2 regions of the Acetobacterium sp. MES1 genome follow, and region 2 is predicted to be linked to the other one. Evidence: a T-box and tRNA genes for the amino acid it is inferred to sense, from the RefSeq annotation. Region 2 holds a T-box; the other holds one or more tRNA genes.
What was found. A T-box is a leader RNA that pairs with one kind of tRNA and senses whether it is charged. The one in region 2 lies ahead of alaS (alanine--tRNA ligase), so its partner is inferred to be a tRNA-Ala.
Positions count from the first base shown of each region.

Region 1: it encodes a tRNA-Ala, which carries the amino acid that the T-box ahead of alaS (alanine--tRNA ligase) is inferred to sense. The anticodon was not compared.

Region 1 covers NZ_MJUY01000047.1:113,557-120,938, reverse strand. Annotated here, with positions in the region: gene BI182_RS12785 (ABC transporter ATP-binding protein) at 1-1,757, shown strand, start outside; gene BI182_RS12780 (ATP-grasp domain-containing protein) at 1,971-2,894, shown strand; gene BI182_RS12775 (ATP-grasp domain-containing protein) at 2,888-3,805, shown strand; gene BI182_RS12770 (DNA-deoxyinosine glycosylase) at 3,883-4,359, shown strand; gene BI182_RS12765 (GGDEF domain-containing protein) at 4,378-5,532, opposite strand; tRNA gene BI182_RS12760 (tRNA-Ala) at 5,740-5,815, opposite strand; gene BI182_RS12755 (sensor histidine kinase) at 6,216-7,382, shown strand, end outside.
Region 2 covers NZ_MJUY01000006.1:36,763-44,144, reverse strand. Annotated here, with positions in the region: gene sfsA (DNA/RNA nuclease SfsA) at 1-281, opposite strand, end outside; gene BI182_RS01605 (DUF1292 domain-containing protein) at 262-543, opposite strand; gene ruvX (Holliday junction resolvase RuvX) at 629-1,045, opposite strand; gene BI182_RS01595 (aldo/keto reductase) at 1,075-2,019, opposite strand; gene BI182_RS01590 (IreB family regulatory phosphoprotein) at 2,133-2,399, opposite strand; gene alaS (alanine--tRNA ligase) at 2,497-5,136, opposite strand; T-box leader at 5,227-5,452, opposite strand; gene BI182_RS01580 (AI-2E family transporter) at 5,497-6,570, opposite strand; gene BI182_RS01575 (PRC-barrel domain-containing protein) at 6,570-7,097, opposite strand; gene BI182_RS01570 (acetolactate decarboxylase) at 7,228-7,382, opposite strand, start outside.

The DNA of each region.
Region 1 (7,382 bases), on a different contig from region 2:
GAAAATACAGCTTTGGCGCCCTTGGCAAGCGTCTGAGTCATTATTTAAAGGATAAGCGACATGTCATCTTTTTTGTGGCCGTTGCTTTGATTGCCAGCACCATTTTTGCCATTTTTGCTCCGGTGGTGACTAAAGATGTGACCGATAGCATTGCCGACAGCATTACTAAGAATACCGATATTGATTTTTCCTATATCGGTCAACAATTACTGATTCTGGCAGCGCTTTACATCTTAAGTGCCGGGTTTGCCTATTATGCCACCATGCGCACCACCTATCTGTCACAACTGGCGATTAAACGCCTGCGATCAGATATTCAGGAAAAACTCAATAAACTGACGCTAAATGTGTTGGATCAGAGTGAGCGGGGGGATCTTCTTTCCCGGGTTACCAACGATGCCACGACATTATCCGGGGCACTGGAGAGCAATCTGACCCAGATTCTGGTTCAGGCGACCAGCATTATCGGGATTATTGTGATGATGCTGATACTCAATGTCCAGCTGAGTCTGATCTTTTTTGTGGCAATTCCGCTTTCTTATTTTGTGATGAAATTGATCACTAAAAAAACCCAAGTGTTGTTTCGACGGCAGCAAAAAGAATTGGGGGCCTTAAACGGACTGATCGAAGAGGTCTATGATGGTCATTTAATTGTCAAATCGTTTAACCATGAGGCAAAATCATCAGAAAAATTTGATGCGATCAATCAGCGCTTCTTTAAATCCTATCTGAGTTCCCGGTTTTACTCGGGCCTTAGCTCACCGCTGATGAAACTGATTAACAACCTGGCCTATATCGGTATCTGTGTGGTCGGAGGGATTTTTGTTATTACTGGTACCATGACCATTGGGACGATTCAGGCCTTCCTGATTTATGCCAATAATATTGCCAGCCCCACGGCCCTGATTTCCAATAACCTGAACTTTATTCAGGCCGGGGCGGCAGCAGCGGAACGGATTTTTGAGTTTCTTGATCAGGAAGAGGAGCAGCCGGATCTGGGCACAGAGGTACTCGATGTGACCACGGCAACAGGCCGGATTGAGTTTAACCATGTCGAATTTGGCTATATTCCCGAACGAACCCTGTTTCATGATGTGTCGTTGACCGCCGAGCCGGGTGAAATCCTGGCCGTGGTCGGTCCCAGCGGGGCTGGAAAGACGACCTTGGTCAATCTGTTAATGCGTTTTTATGAAATTAATCAGGGCAGCATCTTACTGGAAGGAAAAAACGTCAAAAATCTGACCCGACCTAATTTAAGGTCCGCTTTTGGGATGGTCCTCCAGGATACCTGGCTGTTTGATGGAACCATCGAAGAAAATATTGCTTATGGCAAAAGCGGGGCAACCCGGGACGATGTGATCGCAGCAGCAAAAAAAGCCCAGTGCGATGAATTTATCAGAAAATTGCCCTTGGGCTATGAGACCCGGATCGGTGGCGATTTTACCACCTTGTCTGAAGGGGAATGCCAGCTTCTAGCCATTGCCCGGACAATTATTGCCGATCCCAAGGTGCTGATACTGGATGAGGCGACCTCGTCGGTGGATACCCGAACCGAAATCCTGATCACCCAGGCCATGGAAGCGATGATGAAGGGACGAACCACCTTTATTATTGCCCACCGACTCTTTACCATTAAAAATGCCGATAAGATTATTTTTATGAAAGAAGGCGATATTAAGGAGGTCGGCAGCCATGCCGAGTTGATGAAGCTGGGTGGTTTATACGCTCATTTGTATTTAAGTGCATCAGATAATTAAAAGCTCAGATAAATAAATAGGTAATTGCGAAAGTACTGTGAGCTCTGTGCACAGTTTCGCACGAAACAATTTCTACACTGTACGGCGGACAGTTCGATGAACTGTTCGCCTACACGTTACAAAATTGTTTGTGGAAACTGTACACTGAGCAACCATCATTCGATGTTTTATAATTTAGCAAATACCTAAGACAAAAAAATCAAGGAGGTAAAAATGAAAGGTTGGTTATTAAGAAATCCCGGTAAATTGGAAGATCCTTCAATTGTGAAAATTATGAAGGTGGTGGAAGAACTCCATGTCGATCTGACGGTGGTTGATCCGCTTACGATCCATGTGGTTTGTGACCATGACTTTGATGGAAAACTCTATGTCGGGGACGAAATCATGGAGGTGCCGGATTATGTGGTAGCAGCCTTCTTTACGGAAAAAAACTATCATACCGCAGCAGCATTGCGAATGCTGGAATCACTGGGGGTACTGTGCATCAATTCGTATGACGCCATCAAAAATGTCGACGACAAGCTACTGACCTTTCAGTTGGTGGCTGAGTCGATTGAAGCGGTCTGCTTCCCCAAAACCTTATTGGTCACGGAGTATACGGAAGCATCTTTTGTCAGCAAACTGTTTGACTATCCAGTGGTGATGAAGGTGATGCATGGCAGTAAGGGCAAAGGGGTGGTGCTGGTTAACAATGAAAAAGAGCTGGATAACCTGATCAGTATGAGTACCGCCAGTGAAATTGGTGATCAGATTATTATTCAGGAGTGTATCAAGGCCTCCTCGGGTCGGGATCTTAGAATGATTCTGGCCAACGGAAAGTTTGTCAAATCATTTATCCGCCAGAATGAAAAGAGCTTTCGATCAAATCTGGCCAAGGGCGGTCATATCGTCGAATATACCCCGCCGGCCGCAGTGATTGAGGCCGCCGAGAAGGTGGCCCAGCTGCTTAAAATCAATATGGGCAGTGTCGATTTTCTGTTTGGTGAAAATGATACCTTCTATTTATGCGAAGCCAATGCGATGCCGGGAGTGGCCTTTGATATCAAAGTGATGTTTGCAGATCTAATGAATCAGGTTAAAAACCGACCGGAACCACTCTGGAAAAAACGTCTGCGGGAAGGTGGCAAAACATGTTAGGCTGGTTATTAGTTAATCACGAAACCCTGGCCGAACCGTCGATCCAGACAATTATTGCACTGATTGACAAGATGGGTGTCAATATTCGTACGGTTGACGTCAGTGAGGTTCAGGTAATGTGCGAACCGGGGGAGAGCCAGCATTGTTTTATTGGGGGTGAAGCAGTGGATATTCCGGACTTTTCCTTGTCAGCTTTCTTTGGAGGCAATAATTACCACAGCAAGGCGGTGGTTAAAATGCTGGAATCCCTGGATGTACTGTGTGTCAATAGCTCCGAAAGCCTGAACAACACCGCTGACAAGTTATTGACCTTTCAAAAGCTGGGGGCCGCCAATCAGGGCTTTTTATTCCCCAAAACGGTGCTGATGACCCCCAAAACATCACCTGCTTTTATTGCCAGCGAACTGGGACTGCCCTGTGTGGTCAAGGTGATGCATGGCAGTAAGGGTAAAGGGGTGGTACTGATTAAAACCGAAAAAGAACTGGAGAATATTCTGGATCTTTACGCCGCCATGAATTTTGATGATCACATCCTGATTCAGGAGTGTATCGCCGCTTCAAAGGGTCGGGATATGCGGATTATGCTAAGTGGTGGAAAATTCTCCACAGCTTACATTCGGGATAATGGCGACAATTTTAAATCCAATCTGTCCCAGGGCGGTGATCTGCAGTTTATTACGCCACCGCCTGCCGTGGTGGAAATTGCCGAGCAAGCGGCCGCAGTGCTGGATATCTACTTTGGCAGCATTGATTTTCTGTTTGGCGAAAATGACACCTATTACATTTGTGAAGCCAACTCGATGACCGGGCTGACCTATTCCAAGGATGCCCTTAGCAACAGCCAGAGTAATCCGCTGTTGCTGACCCTGAAGAATATTATGGCGGAAGCCCAGAAGCGAAAAATGAAATAGAATCATTGATGAACAGTCGATATCTTGCGGGATAGTCGGCTGTTTTTTCTTAAAAAAATTGCTGGAGGATAGAAAAAATGATCCATACCTTTGAACCAGTTTATAATAAGAACTCAAAAAGTTTGATCCTGGGAAGCTTCCCGTCGGTAAAATCACGGGAACACGGTTTTTATTACCAGCATCCCCAAAACCGGTTCTGGAAAGTGATCAGCGCCCTGGTTGGCTGGCCAATCCCGGGCACAATTGAAGAACAAAAAAGGATGTTGCTGGAAAATCAGATTGCAGTCTGGGATGTGATCTATTCCTGTGATATTGATGGCTCAAGCGATAGCTCAATCAGAAATGTGATGCCAAATGATATCCGGGCATTATTGGATCAGTCCGCCATCAAAACGATTTATGCCAACGGCAGCAAGGCTTATGAATTGTATAACCGGTATTGTTATCGGGAAACCGACGAAAAGATCATCAAGTTGCCTTCTACCAGCCCTGCCAATGCCAGTTATTCCCTGGAAAAACTGGTAGCGTGTTGGGGTAAAGAGATAAACTTGTAGTGTTGGTTTGGTGGGAATTTATTCTTGATACAGTTTGATCTGGTTACGACCGTTTTCTTTAGCCTGATATAGAGCTTGATCAGCCTTCAAGATAAAATCTTCTAGAACAGTGGTTTCATTGCTGTGGTTTTCCCGACGGGTTTCAGTGACAACATAACCGATGCTTACAGTAACAACCCCAAAGGGAGAGGCTTCATGCCTGATTTGCAGGTCTTGAATTGATTGGCGGATCGCTTCGACCAGCGGTGTTATGCACTCAAGATCAGCCAGTATAATGATGGTAACAAATTCTTCACCGCCATAACGGGTGGTCAACCCCTCGAATGGATAGTGCGACAGACACTGGGCGACCTGTATCAGGCATTGATCTCCCTGTAGATGGCCATAGGTGTCATTATAGTTTTTAAAATAATCAATATCGACCATCAGCAGGGCAAACGAGGTGTGGGGATGATCTGAATAGTAACTTTCCAGCTTCCGGCGGTTGGGAATTCGGGTCAGACCATCCAGGTCGATGAGATATTCCAGTTCTTTTTTCTGATCCAGGATGGTCTGAGTACTGGCGAGCTGTGTCAGTTTTGAAGTTAGGATTGTCTGGGCAATGACAACGGCAAAAGCAGTGCTGGCAATCACATTGACAAAGTTTCCCTGAACTAACAGGATGGAACCGGGGGTAAACAAAATGGATAGTACCAGAACCAGGAAGCTGGGTGAAATGATACAAATCATTTCCAGCAAGGAGAGGTATAAAAAGCTGCCAATCAGTAAAACGTTAATCAGATAGAGAAAGGTGGAGCCTTGCTCGACTGATAAAACAGCGGTGATTAAACTGGCAAAGAGCAAACAGAGTCCAGTGGCACCATAAAAAAAGATAAACTGTCTTTTCTTTACAGCCTCAGGAGAATGTGGGCTTCCAACGCCGATGATATAAACGAAACTGGCCAGAATCCAGCTGATTCGCAAAGTCGCTTCGATGGTGGTTAACCCGCTAAAACCACGGTCTAAATAATAGAGCACTAACAATAATAAATTGATGGATGAACCGATTATCCCAATAATTTTTAAGCGCTTGACATTATCACACATCAAGGTTTTCCTTAATCGTGTGGATTGTGTTTTTTCATAAGCAGCATAAGGATTGAGTGTCTGAATTACCGAATGCAGTGTTTTCATAGGGCTCCTTTATTTCAATGACAATTTTTAAGCTTATTTTAACAGATATCATCGATGAAGAGAAAAGAAATCTCTGTGAGGAGAGATTATTTTAAGTTTTGGAAGGGCAAAATTCTAATGGTATGGTGATACGAGTGTTCAATTTCATCTTCCACCCGCAGGCATAAAAAAAGAGAACCATAAACGGCTCTCTTGTGCAATTCTTATTGGTGGAGATGAGGGGACTCGAACCCCTGGCCTTCTGACTGCCAGTCAGACGCGCTCCCAGCTGCGCCACACCCCCAAAACTTTATAACTTTTGGACACTTGTATAGTATACTGGAGTTGACACCGAAATGCAAGTGTTTTTTAAAAGAATATGATAAAATCTCACTTATATTTTATCTGTGGATAAAGTTGGTGGAAAAGTACTGGTTATAAGATGTTAGTCGAAGTAAAATTAAGTTTTTGATTACAACCGATAAAATTCGGAGTGGTTGAAATGGCTGGGGTCAAGAAAATATCTGGTTTACCTAAAACAACAATAAATAATAAAATACGAAGCAAGATAATGCTGATACAAAGCAAAATATTCTAAAATAGTAAAAAAAATGCCAAAAATTTCCTGTATGTGTTATAATATTACTCAGTGGAAATCGATGTAAAATGAAAATTATGGGATTATTGTCTAAAGGGGTTGTTTTATGAGAGTCTTACTTAAGATTACTGACATTATTGACGTAGAGGTGCTACAAAGAATTCAGGATTCTTTTTCAGATGCCACCGGACTCGCCGCTGTAACAGTTGATTACAAGGGTAATCCGATTACGGAATACAGTAATTTTTCAGAATACTGTACCTGTGTCAGAAAAGAAAGTAGTAACCGGGAGTGCTGTTTTCAGTCGGATGCCCATGGCGGTATTGAATCGGCACGATCGGGAAAACCATCGATTTACATTTGTCATGGTGGACTGGTAGATCTTGCCGTACCCATCATGGTAAAGGGAAATTATCTGGGTGCAATTATGGCCGGCCAGGTAAAAATTGATGAAGAAGAAATGAAGCGTCTGCCTTTTGGTACCAGCCATGAATTAACTGATTTTTCAAAAAACCCTGAAATTTTAGATTTGTATGACAAAACCTTAAAAACGACATTAACTCAGGTAAGAGCAGCGGCAGATCTGCTGTACACCATTGCCAATTATTTGGTTGAGAAACAGATGATTCACATTATCCAGGAGGAATTGCATAATAAAAACCTGGAATTAATGGAAGAGGTTAAATTACGCAGTGAGGTTGAAGCTTCCCTAAAAGAAGCCGATTTAAAAGCCTTACAGGCACAAATTAATCCGCATTTTCTGTTTAATGTTTTAAATACCATTGGTCGTCTGGCCCTGCTGGAAGGTGCAGATAAAACTCAGGAAATGATTTATGCGTTTTCCGATATGATGCGATACACTCTAAAAAAGGAAAAAAATAATGTCGTCACGCTTAAAGAAGAGATGGAGCATGTGCAAAACTATCTGTCAATTCAGAAAATGCGTCTGGGTAATCGTCTGAATTACTTAGTGAAAGTGGATGAAATGGCGGAAGATATCTTATGTCCGTTTATGACTGTTCAACCATTTGTAGAAAATGCCATTATTCATGCGATTGAACCCAATGCCAAGGGTGGCGAAGTTCGAATAACAGCGGATATCCTTAAAGAAATCGCCATTTTAAAGATTGTGGATGATGGTAAAGGGATTCCGGATGATCGCATCCATAAAATTTTGGACGGAACCTATGAAGCGGATGGACGGGAAAAGAACACCGGAATCGGGATTAATAATGCAAATAAACGGCTGATGTATTACTATGGCGTTGATTAT
Region 2 (7,382 bases):
AAAAATTCGTAGGCAATCTGGTTAGCCAACATCGAATTGACCGAGACCCAATGGCCGTCTTTTTCGACCAGCAACAGGGTATAGTCGGTTTTACGATGCGGCGCCGGATTCCATGCCAAAATGGCCCGTACCCCAGAAACAAGAAGCTCGCTCATGCGACCGGTATTGGGCACATGAGCGACGATCTCTTCCTGATTAATCATTACCTTGGCAATAAACCGATTGGGTCGGCTAAGAAATATCCCACTTACAAGGGGATATTTACTCAACTTCACCTTCATCTTCGTCTTCCTCAAAATCTTCGTATTCTTCGTCCATAATGCGATCATATTCCGCTTCAATTAAAGCAAATTCTGCTTCATCTTCAACCGGAACCAGAATTTCTCCTTCTTCGTCTTCATCGATAAAGAAAGCAAAAACATCATCACTTTCTTCACCTTCGGTTAACAGCACATAGGTCTTTTCGCCGAGCGGAAATGAAATCTCTAAATCAAACTCTCTTGCAACGCCATTTTCATCTTCTAAAATAATTTTTTCTTCCATATCAACTTCTCTTTCAACTTTATTTTTTTCGTTCATAATCTTGTAATTATACCTTTTTATGCTTAAACAATCCATTATTTATGAACTATTTAACGGCCCGATCCATATAGGATTGGAGGATCATCTGGGCAGCCAGCATATCAATGTAGTCTTTGCGGTTCTCCCGGGAAACGTTACCTTCAATCAGCACTTTTTCAGACCAGGATGAGGTTAATCGTTCATCAATGTAGATGATTTCAATCTTCAGCCGTTTCTTGATAAACTGACAAAAGTTTATTGTTTTTCGGGTTTGAGCCGATTCTGAACCATCCATATTCAGGGGCAGTCCGGCTACTACTTTTTTGATCTCATATCTGGCAATGAGGTCACGAAACGCTTCTAAATCATCATCCCGGGTCTTTCGCTTAAGGGTCATCACCCCCTGGGCAGTAATCTGTAAGGGGTCCGTCACAGCCACCCCAATCCGTTTGTCGCCGACATCAATTCCTAAAATTCTTTCCATTCATAATCCCATCTGTTTATTTTGGCTGTTTAAATCACCTTAATACAAAAATCTCTGCAAGCAGCACTGCAATAGCAACAAAGCACACATTTCTTTTGATCCACCCGAGCTTTGCCATCCGCTACGCTCAGGGCCTGCTGGTTACAACGCCGCACACATTCCCCGCAACCGCTGCACCAGTCACTGATATGCAGCTTTTTGGGAGCACTGGCAACCGCACTCTCCAACCCTTCGGGTATCACTTCACCGTTAAATTTTTTTACATTATACTGCACTTCGTCAACTGATTGAACCCCAATGGCAATGGCATCCAGATCGCTTAAATTTAAAACAAACTCAAAACTGGCCTGTTTTTGAGAAAGCAAATTCCCGCCACCTAATGGCTTCATCCCATAAATGCCCTTCCCCAGGATTTTGGCCTGATGAATGGCGGCGACCATTTCATCCGTCGTTCCATCTTCAATACCGATACCAGTCAAATTGATCAGTGGATGAATCACCTCCAATTCGGGAAAAAGACTGGCCCCAGAAACACCTTCCACCCGATGGGTGGAAATCCCAATGGCTCTGACTTTTCCCGCCTGTCTTGCAGCAATCAACGCCTCGATGGCTTCCCAATGACCTTCGATGGTTTTGCGACTTTCCTGCTCATGGAGCAGGTAAAGATCAATATAATCGCGACCCAACTCAGTCAGGGCCCGATGAAGACTTTTCTGGACCCCAACTGCTGTATAGTCATAGGACTTTGTAGCAATCACCACCTCATGCTGCATCTGAATTGCCTGCCGCAAGTGATCATAATTATTATAGAGATCGGCGGTATCAAAGAAATTCACGCCACCATCTAAGGCGGCAGCGATGATTTCCCGACTCTCCCGAAGGGGTTTGTTCTTCTGAAGGGGACCTATGGTCAAGCTACCAAAGCACATTCGCGATACCATAATGCCGGTATTACCAAGCGTATTCATTTTCATCTGCAAATCGTTTCCTAACCACAAGCTTAATGTTTGTGCGCCTTTGTTTTCCTTAACCTAAGCAAAACAAAATAGGACTGCCTCGGTTGAGACAGCCCCAATTTATCAGCCTACTAAATACTTTTTAAGTAACGTCGTACAAGTTCCTCGAGTAACTCATCCCGTTCAATTTTCTGTATGGCATTTCGCGCTTCTCTGTGACTTGTGATATAGGTCGGATCTCCTGACATGACATAACCTACAATTTGATTGACGGGGTTATACCCTTTTTCAACTAGAGCCTTATGTACATTTCGCATCACTTCGTCGATCTTCTGAGACTTTTCGCTATCGACCTCAAACATAATGGTTCCTCGATCAATCACCGTATTTTCTCCCATTGTCATCTGACCTCCTTCACAATCAATTTATATCATTTTAACCCAAAGCAAAAGAAAAGACAAGTCATATGACGTAATTTTTCTTATTCTTAATAAATTAGTTTAATTGCTCGCGAATGCATGTCTCTCCCTTTGCCAGGGATTCTGCCAGTTTTTCTGGTAGTTTCCCCCCAGCCTGCGCCATATCCGGGCGTCCTCCACCACCTCCGCCAGCGATTGTCGCCACTTCTTTAATGACTTTACCAGCGTGGAAGCCGCGTTTAACGATGTCCGGAGTAGCTGTTGCAACAAAATTAACCTTACCATCCAGCGCACTGCCCAACAAGACAACCCCGGAGCCCATTCGATCTTTTAATAAATCCCCGATGGTTCGCAGCTCTTCCATGGGCATTTTTTCCACTTCAGCAATGGTCACCTGAACACCACTGATGATCTCCATTTTCTGGTGAATATCCATAATCGCATTGCCGGCAAATTTTTGTTTCAGTTCGGCAATGGTTCGTTCCTTCTGTTTGTTGGTTTCAACCAGTTCCGTTACTTTTTCCAACAATTGATCGGGATTGGTTTTCATCAGGTTGGACACCTCAATCAGGGTGTCGTCCATTTTTTCGACCAGATGCCAGGCGTTAAAACCGGTTGCCGCTTCAATTCGACGGACACCGGCTGCTACACCGCCTTCACTGATGATCTTAAACATCCCCACCTTGGCTGAATTACTGATATGACAGCCGCCGCAAAGTTCGGTACTGAAATCACCAACCTTAACAACCCGGACAATCTCACCATATTTCTCGCCAAATAAAGCGGTTGCTCCCAGTTCTTTGGCCTTGTCAATATTGGTTTCAAAAATCGAGACATCATAAGCTGCTAAAATAGCGGTGTTAACAATATCTTCCACCTGTCGTTTTTCATCCCGGGTCATCGCCTGGAAATGGTTGAAGTCAAAACGTAAACGATCCGGTGATACAAACGATCCGGCCTGTTCGACATGATCACCTAAGACCTGTTTTAAGGCTTTGTGCAATAAGTGGGTGGAGGTGTGGTTTCGCTGTACCGCATCTCTTAATTCTTTATTAACCTCGGTAATGACGCTTTCGCCAACCTTAAAGGTTCCCGATTTAACGATCCCGGAATGAATATGGCGGCTCAGGCTGCCTTTTTTACAATCACGGATTTCAATTAAACCATCGCCTTTTTGGATCACGCCATGATCGCCGGTTTGTCCGCCACTTTCAGCATAAAACGATGTCTGATCAAGTAATACCAACACCTCATCTCCGGCCTTGGCTTCATCCACCAGGGCTTCATTCACATAGAGCCCTAAGATGGTTCCTTCAGCTTCGAGGTTATCATAGCCGACAAAGGTATTAACCGCATCCGGACCCAGAGGATTAAAGGGATCGTCCGCCCATACAGCCAGATCACTGTTCAAACGGTCCTGGCGAGCCCGTTCACGCTGTACCTGCATCTCTTTTTCAAACTCGGACTCAAAAATATTAAGTCCCCGTTCCATAATAATCTCTTTGGTCAGATCAAAGGGGAAACCATAGGTATCATAGAGTTTAAATGCGCCTTGTCCAGGAAATGTTTTTTCTTCCATTTCCAGTAGTCGATCAATCTCTTTATTCAAAATGACCAGACCCTGATCAATGGTTTCTTTAAAGCGTTCTTCTTCAATCCGGATCAGTTTTTGAATAAAGTCCTGTTTTTCACGCAGTTCGGGATAAGCGCCTTCCGAAACCCGAATTGCCTCTTTGGCCACATCATATAGGAACAGATCCTTGATCCCCAATAATTTGCCGTGACGAACAGCCCGACGCAGCAACCGCCGCAATACATACCCCCGGCCTTCATTTCCTGGCATGACGCCATCCGCTATCATAAAGGTGACACTACGGATATGGTCAGTAATAACCCGGATTGAAATATCATCCTGAGGGTCATCGCCATAAGCTACCCCGGCCTTTTTACAAATATAGTTAAGCACGTGGCCAACCGTATCTATTTCAAAAATCGTTCCGACCCCCTGCATCACGACGGCCAAACGTTCCAATCCCATCCCGGTATCAATATTGGGCTTGGGCAGAGGATTATAGTTGCCCGCTTCATCTTTATCAAACTGGGTGAAGACCAGGTTCCAGAACTCAACATAGCGGTCGCAATCACAGCCAACCCCACAGGTGGGACTGTCACAGCCAAATTCTTCGCCACGATCAAAATAAAGCTCGGAACAGGGACCACAGGGTCCTAAACCATGCTCCCAGAAATTATCCTCTTTTCCCATCCGGACAATCTTATCTTTGGGAATACCGACGTCCTCATTCCAGATTTTAAAGGCTTCATCATCATCCAAATAAATAGTAATCCAGATCTTATCTTCCGGTATTTCCATCACCTTGGTGCAAAATTCCCAGGCCCAGGGAATTGCTTCTTTTTTAAAATAATCGCCGAAGGAAAAGTTCCCCAGCATTTCAAAAAACGTCCCGTGCCGGGCTGTTTTTCCGACATTTTCGATATCCGGGGTACGAATACACTTCTGACAGGTGGTAACCCGATTTCGGGGCGGAATTTCGTCGCCGGTAAAATAAGGTTTCAGCGGTGCCATCCCCGAGTTAATCAGTAACAGGCTCTTGTCATTAATGGGCACTAACGGAAAACTGTTTAGCCGCAGATGTCCCTTTTCTTCAAAAAATGCCAGATATTTTTCTCTGATTTCATTTAATCCTAATGGTTTCATTTTTTCTCCTATTCAAATTTTTGATTTTTAATTGAAAAGCTTTTAATGCTTTCCGGTGTTTGTAAAAACAAAAAAATCCCCTGCAAGTCTGCAAGGGACGGTTTAATCCGCGGTACCACCCAAATTAGCTGCGAATAATCGGCAACTCACTTTATCAATAACGGTTTCCCGACTGAAAATACTAGTAGAACTTTTATTTCAACTTTCTTCTCAGTTGCTCGAACGGGGCAACTCTAAACCAACGATAAAAGACTTTCAGCCGCGTCTCTCTCTCTGAAATGGTTGTATTTAGAGCCTTCGTTCTCAATGCATTTTAATATTAACCTGTAAGGATGATTATATTAATTCCATATTTAAATGTCAATCCTTTTTTAGATCCGTGACGTCTTTTGAGGCAAATAAGGAAATAATATAACCACCAATTACCTTAATCGTACCCATTATCGGCACTGCCATAATCATCCCGACACCGCCAAACATGGCGCCGAAAAAGAAGATTGAGAAAATAATAAAGACCGGATGAAGCCCCACATTGCCGGACATCAGGGCTGGTGCCAAAAAATTGCCGCACACTACCTGAACCACGCCAATCACAATCAACATTGGAATCATCATCATTGGATTGGTGAATAGTACCAGCAGCATAATCACAATGGTACCCACCGCTGGTCCAAAATAAGGCACCATCGTGGTAACCCCGGCGATTACGCCGATAATACTGGCATAGGGGAGTCCCAGAAAAAAAGCGCCAATCCCGGTGGCAATCCCAGCGATCAGCGAAGTCAAACCCTGTCCCTTGATAAAACCGCCAATGACCAGATCAATATCACAACACATTTTTAGCATACTATTACGATACTGTAGTGGAACCAGATACATAATCCCCTTAATAAAGAATTCTTTATCGATCATCAGAAAAATGGTCACCAGTGGAACAATGATAATGTTCATCAGCTGCCCACTGTTCTGAATCAGCGCATTCGAAATCCCCTGAAGTGCTGTTGCAAATCCCTGCAGGACATTTCCCAACACTTGCTCCAGATTGAAAAACTGAGTAATATCATATCCAGTAAAATTTGAAATATAGTCCGATAGATTGGTTATGTAGGTCTGCATCTGCGTTACAAAGCTTGGAATGCTCTTGATCATACTGGCTATATTGGTAATCAGACTGGGAATAAAACTCATGAAAGCGCCAATCACCAGTGCCAGAACCGCAAAAAACACGATCAATACCGAACTGCCCCGGCTTAACCCTTTATTTTCAAGAATCCTGACCAGTGGATTAAGCAGATAAGCCAACACAATCGCAAAAAAGAAGGGTGCGAACATTCCGGCCAGCGTTGGCCAGATAAAAAAGCACAGCGCCGCAATTAAAACGACGACAATAAGGTTAAGAAATAACAATCTCTTTTTGTTTGATGAATCTTCCATTATTTAACCCCCAGCAATTTATTGGCGATGCCTGTCCCCTGATTTTTAAACCCGATATCAAACATCTCTTTTTCGTAATATAAGACCTGATCCTTATAGACCAGATCAGCGGCCGGAATGATCGCAAAGCCATGATCGATGTCATCAAAAAAACTTCGGGAAATTTCATATTCAGTAATAGCAAATGTATCATCTTCAATGGTCGCATTAACCACGTGCCCAAAAGCCTCTCCGTTTATATCCACGACCTGATAATCCATCAGTGGAAAAGCCTCTTCCAGATACGCTTTCACTTTTTTGCCGTTGACTTTAATAATGTCTTTTTCGTTTCCGATCACCATCCGTTTGTAATTAACGTCGACAATATTTTCAGGTTTGAAAAACTGAGCCTTGGAGAGAATACCGCCGGGATTGATCACCAGATATTTCACAACGTGATCCACCACCACCAGACTCTTGACCAGTCCATGACGTCGGCCATTATTTTGAGAAATAACCACCACATTGAGTAAAATGTTCGCTTTCATTTTGTGTTCCTTTCTTTTTTTGTCATTGTGTTTATTTTACCCTATTATTGTTTATCTTACCCTATTATTTTTTTTATGGCAATGTCGATTTTTCTTTTTTTATAAACAAAAGGACGCTCTAATGCAACTTCTATTTAATAATCGCCAATTCGTCTTTTACATTAAAGACTACATTGAGATGCCTGGCGCTGAAATGATTGACATGGCCGCCGATTTTTTTATCATCAGAGATAAAATGAAAGTGCCACCCCACCACGTTTATACCCTGCGCCGAGGCCGGGCAAA